Regions from separate parts of the Obesumbacterium proteus genome, predicted to be linked through region 3. Evidence: predicted binding sites of a transcription regulator. Region 3 holds the regulator's gene; each other region holds the start of a gene.
The links. The regulator LexA, encoded in region 3, represses DNA repair genes until DNA is damaged. The targets are predictions, from matches to a motif close to TNCTGTATGTACATACAGNA.
Positions count from the first base shown of each region.

Region 1: the regulator LexA is predicted to act here: its motif matches at 1,385-1,404, upstream of uvrA (excinuclease ABC subunit UvrA).
Region 2: the regulator LexA is predicted to act here: its motif matches at 1,072-1,091, upstream of uvrB (excinuclease ABC subunit UvrB).

Region 1 covers NZ_CP014608.1:1,129,602-1,131,878, forward strand. Annotated here, with positions in the region: gene uvrA (excinuclease ABC subunit UvrA) at 1-1,142, opposite strand, end outside; gene DSM2777_RS05440 (single-stranded DNA-binding protein) at 1,566-2,105, shown strand; gene DSM2777_RS05445 (hypothetical protein) at 2,209-2,277, shown strand, end outside.
Region 2 covers NZ_CP014608.1:4,012,652-4,014,928, forward strand. Annotated here, with positions in the region: gene uvrB (excinuclease ABC subunit UvrB) at 1-881, opposite strand, end outside; gene DSM2777_RS18805 (helix-turn-helix transcriptional regulator) at 1,833-2,277, opposite strand, start outside.
Region 3 covers NZ_CP014608.1:269,506-271,782, reverse strand. Annotated here, with positions in the region: gene dpiB (sensor histidine kinase DpiB) at 1-248, shown strand, start outside; gene dpiA (two-component response regulator DpiA) at 217-915, shown strand; gene lexA (transcriptional repressor LexA) at 1,080-1,688, shown strand; gene dinF (MATE family efflux transporter DinF) at 1,826-2,277, shown strand, end outside.

The sequences.
Region 1 (2,277 bases), 860 kb from region 3:
ATATTGTGCAACACGCCTTCGAACGGATGGTTGCGCACCGTAATATCACCGCGGTCGTTGATATATTTAAACTCAATCGACTCTTTGCCGGAGCCATACAGCACGGCTTTCTGCGTTTTAGCATCCAAACTACCGAACGGTGCTTCCACATCAAAATGATAATGGTCTGCTAACGATTTCAGCATCTGGAAATAGTAGAAGTTACGACGATCCCAACCGCGAATTGCGCCGCCGGCCAGCGACAGCTCAGCGTTTTGTACCACGCGATCGGGGTCGAAATATTGCTGCACACCCAAGCCATCACAGGTAGGGCAAGCGCCTGCCGGGTTGTTAAACGAGAACAAACGTGGTTCAAGCTCACGCATGCTGTAGCCACAAATTGGGCAGGCAAAGTTAGCGGAGAACAGAAGCTCAGGCGCTTTAGCGTCATCCATGTCGGCAACAATGGCGCTGCCGCCAGACAGCTCTAGCGCGGTTTCAAAGGATTCCGCCAAGCGTTGAGCCATGTCATCACGCACTTTGAAACGATCGACCACAACTTCGATGCTGTGTTTTTTCTGAAGCTCCAGCTTAGGAGGATCGGAAAGATCGCAGACCTCGCCGTCGATACGGGCGCGGATGTAGCCTTGTGCCGCCAGATTTTCCAGCGTTTTAGTATGCTCACCTTTGCGATCTTTAACGATCGGCGCCAGCAACATCAGACGCTTGCCTTCCGGCTGCGTCAGCACGTTATCAACCATTTGGCTGACGGTCTGTGCGGCTAAGGGAACATCATGATCCGGGCAGCGTGGCTCACCAACGCGGGCAAACAGCAGACGCAGATAATCATGGATTTCAGTTATTGTCCCCACGGTTGAACGCGGGTTATGCGAGGTAGATTTCTGCTCAATGGAAATTGCCGGAGATAGACCTTCAATGTGGTCAACGTCTGGCTTTTCCATCAAAGAAAGAAACTGACGCGCATAGGCAGACAACGATTCGACATACCGACGCTGACCTTCAGCATACAGCGTGTCAAACGCCAGAGAGGACTTGCCTGAGCCTGACAGACCGGTCACAACAATCAGCTTGTCGCGAGGAATGATCAGATTGATATTTTTCAGGTTGTGGGTGCGAGCACCCCGTATTTCTATTTTATCCATTAACGACTTCCCGGATGAAGAACCCATCTCATTAGGCTTACCTACCGCAGTTTGCTGATAAATCGTACACAGCAGGCAACAGCGGAGTACCTATTGGGATAGGCTCTGGATAATCTTGGCCCAGCGTTGTGCTCTCGGTCGGTAAAATGCGCTGAGGCCAGTAACGGCGCGGCCTGCTGCGATATTTAGCGGGTTTAGGAGTACACAACGATGCTTGAAACGATCAATTATGGCACAATAAAACCTGAATGAATATCCAGTATATGAATGCAAAATTGTTCTATGCTTAAACAATTAAGGAATCCACTTCACAGAAGCGAACAGTGATGCTGTTAGGGCTCTAGCGTGATAGAATTAACGGTTTAGACTACGCGCTATAATTATTTTTAGTGTGTACAAATTTACTTCATCAGGAGAATCGAAATGGCCAGCAGAGGCGTTAACAAAGTGATTCTTGTCGGGAATCTGGGTCAAGATCCAGAAGTCCGTTATATGCCGAATGGTGGTGCTGTAGCCAATATTACTCTGGCCACCTCCGAGACTTGGCGCGACAAGCAAACCGGCGAACAGAAAGAAAAAACCGAATGGCACCGTGTAGTGTTGTTTGGCAAGCTGGCAGAGGTTGCAGGTGAATATCTGCGTAAAGGTTCTCAGGTTTACATCGAAGGTGCTTTGCAGACTCGTAAGTGGACCGATCAGGCTGGCGTTGAAAAATACACCACTGAAATCGTCGTAAACGTTGGCGGCACCATGCAAATGCTGGGTGGACGTCAAGGCGGCGGCGCTCCTATGGGCGGCGGTCAGGCACAAGGGCAGCAGGGCGGTTGGGGTCAGCCTCAGCAGCCACAGGGCAATCAGTTTAGCGGCGGTTCTCAGCCAGCGGCTCGCCCACAGAATGCGCCTGCAGCTCAGCCACAAAGCAATGAACCTCCAATGGATTTCGATGACGATATTCCATTCTGATTTCTGTTAAAGAAATCAGCTCATAGCCCTGCATTGCGGGGCTTTTTTTTGAGTGGAAATCGAGATTTAGCTATATCTCGGTCTTAGTTTTAGGGAGAAGGCAATGATTAGACGTATTTCATGGATCGCTGGCGCAGGCTCATGGCTGCTGCCGCTGGTATTGCTACTGTGG
Region 2 (2,277 bases), 1.3 Mb from region 3:
AGATCGAACTGGGTACGCTGCGTCAACCGTTGCTCTTCTAGCAGCTTGTTATTGGCCAGCAACACTTTGCGCCGCTCCGCCAAATCAACCTTAATATCTTCCATCGCCTGCAAAATGCGTTCACGCGGCGTGACATAGTGCGTTTTTGGATACACGGTAAAACGCTGAACTTCTTGGATCAGTTGTCCCGTTAATGGGTCGAACAGCGATAGACGCTCCACTTCCTCATCAAACAGCTCTACGCGTAGGGCTTCATCCTCAGATTCAGCGGGGAAAATATCAATCACTTCGCCACGAACGCGGAAGGTACCACGCTGAAAAGCCTGATCGTTACGCGCATATTGCAGCTCGGATAAGCGACGCAAGATGGCCCGCTGATCGATAATCATGCCGCGTGTTAAATGCAGCATCATTTTCAAATAGGCATCAGGATCGCCCAAGCCATAAATAGCAGAAACCGAGGCCACAACAATGACATCTTTGCGCTCAAGCAACGCTTTTGTCGCTGAAAGCCGCATTTGTTCAATATGTTCGTTTACCGAGGAGTCTTTCTCGATAAAGGTATCTGAACTCGGCACATAGGCTTCTGGCTGATAATAGTCGTAATAGGAGACAAAATACTCCACGGCATTTTCTGGGAAAAACTGCTTCATCTCGCCGTAAAGCTGTGCCGCTAAAGTTTTGTTGGGTGCCATGACCATGGTTGGACGATTGAGATCGGCAATCACGTTGGCAATCGTAAACGTCTTACCAGAACCCGTTACGCCCAGCAGCGTTTGATGCGCCAAACCATTTTCTAAACCTGCCTCTAAACGACGAATCGCCTCAGGCTGGTCGCCGTCTGGCTTGAATGCAGAATGCAATTTGAACGTTTTACTCATGAATCAACACCTTGCTTAAATGCATTTGTCTTTTAGAAGGGCCACGGCATTTTCGAATGCTTAATCGTCCGGCATTGATTATGGAAGGCCTACCCAATTTTGCCACTGTCTCTGGATATCTCCTGCGAGGGATTTCTCCACACGGTCAGAAAATCACGCTCACGATGATGTGAGAAGAGGGGAACTATGATACTGGATATAAAACCAGCTTCAAACCTTATCTGCACCGTTTTGTGTAATTCCCTATCCAATTTCGCCGCCTTAAGCTGCCCCAAAACCTCAAATTACATCCGTTTTACAATTTTCACCTACCGGTGACATTTATCCCCAATGCAGCTCGCGAATTAACTTTTTTAGTCTGCTCTTGTCAAGGCCGTTTTGTTGCGCAACGCGATTCTTTATCTAGTGCTTGATTTTAAATAACCCATTGAATAAAAACAGTTTTAAAATATAGTTACCATATCAACCAACCTGTGCGAAAGCCGCGCTGGCTCTGGGCTTTGACGAGTTCTCTAAACCTAATGCACAAGGTTATCCACAGGAATAGTGGATAACTTGCACCACTCCGCTTGGCGCTTGAGTTACGGAAAAATGACAATCTGTCAGTAAATCGACTCTGGAGTCCTTTTTTTAGTTAATTTTTTAGCTATTTTTTCTTTTTGATATACTTATTCGCACTAACAAAAGTGCTTGCTAGGGTAACTTATTTCGTTAAGCGAGGATTCAGAGCTTGATCTTTTATTCCCTTAATGAACCACGCTTGCACCGCTGTGTTTTTTTTGAGCATCTTAATAATGCAGAATTTATCTGCGTTTTTTTGCTCTCTTCTTAAGGTTTCATTAGCACTTATTAAGATTTTCCGTCTGTGATTCAAACAATGTATTTATTCACACTTTTGTTGTTAATGCTTTGTATGGGAAATGACGTTTTTGGTTGCAGTGTTCTCAGCCGTTATTTTCTTAGCCAGCCTGAAATCTCTCTCTGAGAACCACTATCCGCTTCGTTAATGGCACGATATAAATTGCACTGCATATTGACCGCTGCCAGCTCTAACAATCGGGAGTCTATACTGTAGTTTTTAACATCTCTTAACCATGTCAGAACGCTGGCCAGATGCCAGATGGACGTTTTCCCCTGATGCAGAGGTGCGGGGAAACTATTCCCTCCCTGCTCCATTAATTTGCGCATATTTTGGCGAGAAAAACCCAAACGCTCGGCAATATCGGTTAGTCCAACAAAATCAGGCGCAGCCTCGCACAGCACGGCATGTGGCATAACGCTCAATACATCTTGAATGGCCGTCGATATCGCCTCATTAGCATCCTCGGCGGTGCGGCAAAAATTCATGGCAATACGGCCAGCAATCCCCACGCCGATGGTGGCATCGGTGCAACCT
Region 3 (2,277 bases):
AAGTAGCCGATCAAGGATGTGGCGTTCCAGAGTCTTTACGTGAGGCTATTTTTGAGCAAGGGGTCAGCACCAAAACAGAAGACGCCGGTGAGCATGGCATCGGGCTATACCTGATTGCCAGCTATGTAGGCCGCTGTGGCGGTGTGATTACGTTGGAAGACAACGAACCTTGTGGAACTTTATTTTCCGTATTTATTCCGAAAGTGAAAAAGACTTATGACACAACCAATAACGATTCTAATAGTTGAAGACGAAACGCCACTTGCAGAAATGCATGCGGAGTTTATTCGCCATTTCCAGGGCTGTGGTCAGGTATGGTTGGCGGGAAATCTTGCTCAGGCCAGAATGATGATTGAGCGATTCAAACCCGACCTCATCTTGCTGGATAACTATTTACCCGATGGCAAAGGCATCACGCTATTGCATGAATTAACTCAGGCTCGTTTCCCTGGCGGTGTGGTTTTCACCACCGCGGCAAGTGATATGGATACGGTGTCAGACGCGGTGCGCTGTGGTGTATTCGACTATTTAGTGAAGCCGATTGCTTACGAACGCTTGGGGCAAACGCTTGAACGCTACCATGTACGCAAGCGGATGCTCGCTAACAGCGATAGCGCCAGCCAGCGCCAAATTGATGATATGTTCAATGCCTATGCGCGTGGCGAGCAGAAAGAAGAATTGCCGGTTGGCATCGATGCGCTGACCTTAGATAAGGTGCAGAAGCTATTTGCCGATCCTGATGCGCGTCATACCGCAGAAACCGTTGCGCAGGAGCTTAAACTCAGCCGAACAACGGCACGGCGCTACTTAGAGTTTTGCGCGGGCCGCCATCTGATTATGGCTGAAATCGTGTATGGAAAAGTGGGCCGCCCACAACGAACCTATAGAGCGCCAGAAACGGTCAAAAATGGCTGATGAATGGGCCGATTATTGACGGGTAGCTGACTGAAAATACAAAAAACGCACGCTTAATGCAGATCAGATGCGTCACGGCTCAATCTTTATGTATTTGACGGTTTCAAAATGGTCGCTACCTGTATATACTCACAGCAAAACTGTATAAACAAACAGGTGGTGGAATGAAAGCACTTACAGCCAGACAGCAGGAAGTCTACGATCTGATTCGTGACCATATTGAACAAACTGGCATGCCGCCAACCCGCGCTGAAATTGCTCAGCGCTTGGGATTCCGCTCTCCTAATGCGGCAGAAGAACATTTAAAAGCACTGCAACGTAAAGGCGTTATCGAGATCGTTTCCGGTGCTTCGCGTGGTATTCGTCTTTTGATGGAAGATGAAACCGGCCTGCCGTTAATTGGCCGCGTGGCAGCGGGTGAACCTCTGCTAGCGCAAGAACATATTGAAGGCCATTATCAGGTCGATCCTGCTCTGTTTAAGCCTAATGCCGATTTCTTACTGCGCGTTAACGGAATGTCGATGCGCGATATCGGTATTTTAGACGGCGATTTGCTGGCTGTGCATAAAACACAGGATGTGCGTAATGGGCAGGTTGTGGTTGCGCGTATCGAAGATGAAGTGACGGTTAAGCGACTGAAAAAGCAAGGCAATATTGTTCAGCTGTTGCCAGAAAACAGCGATTTCGAGCCTATTGTTGTTGACCTGCGCGAGCAAAACTTCACGATTGAAGGTTTAGCGGTAGGTGTTATTCGTAACGGCGACTGGATCTAAAACTTCACCTGTTGCGTTTGGTATCACACCGATAGACTAAGCCCCTTAATTGGGGCTTTTTTATGGCGTATTCGTTCATGCTGTAAACCTCTTTGTGTTGAGATAACGGGTCGGTTATCTGGAATGAATTCAAAAAAATGAAAATGCTTACACCAACCGATAAGGCGCTGTGGATCCTCGCACTGCCGATGATCCTATCGAATATCTCCGTTCCGTTGTTAGGGCTAGTCGATACCGCCGTAATTGGGCATTTGGATAGCCCTGTTTATCTTGGTGGTGTAGCCGTTGGCGCGATGGCTACGTCATTCTTATTTATGCTGCTGCTATTTTTACGCATGAGCACCACGGGGCTAACTGCGCAAGCGTTCGGCGCGGGGGATAAAACGGCGTTGGCTCGTGCGCTTGTGCAGCCAATGCTCATAGCGTTGCTGGCAGGGATCGTTATCATCGCGCTGCGACAGCCTTTGATTAACGGCGTGCTGCGGATTGTGGGCGGTCATGAAGATGTACTCGAGCAGGCTCGTTTGTTTATGCAGATTCGCTGGCTTGGTGCACCTGCGACGCTGGCGAACCTTGTTATTCTTGGCTG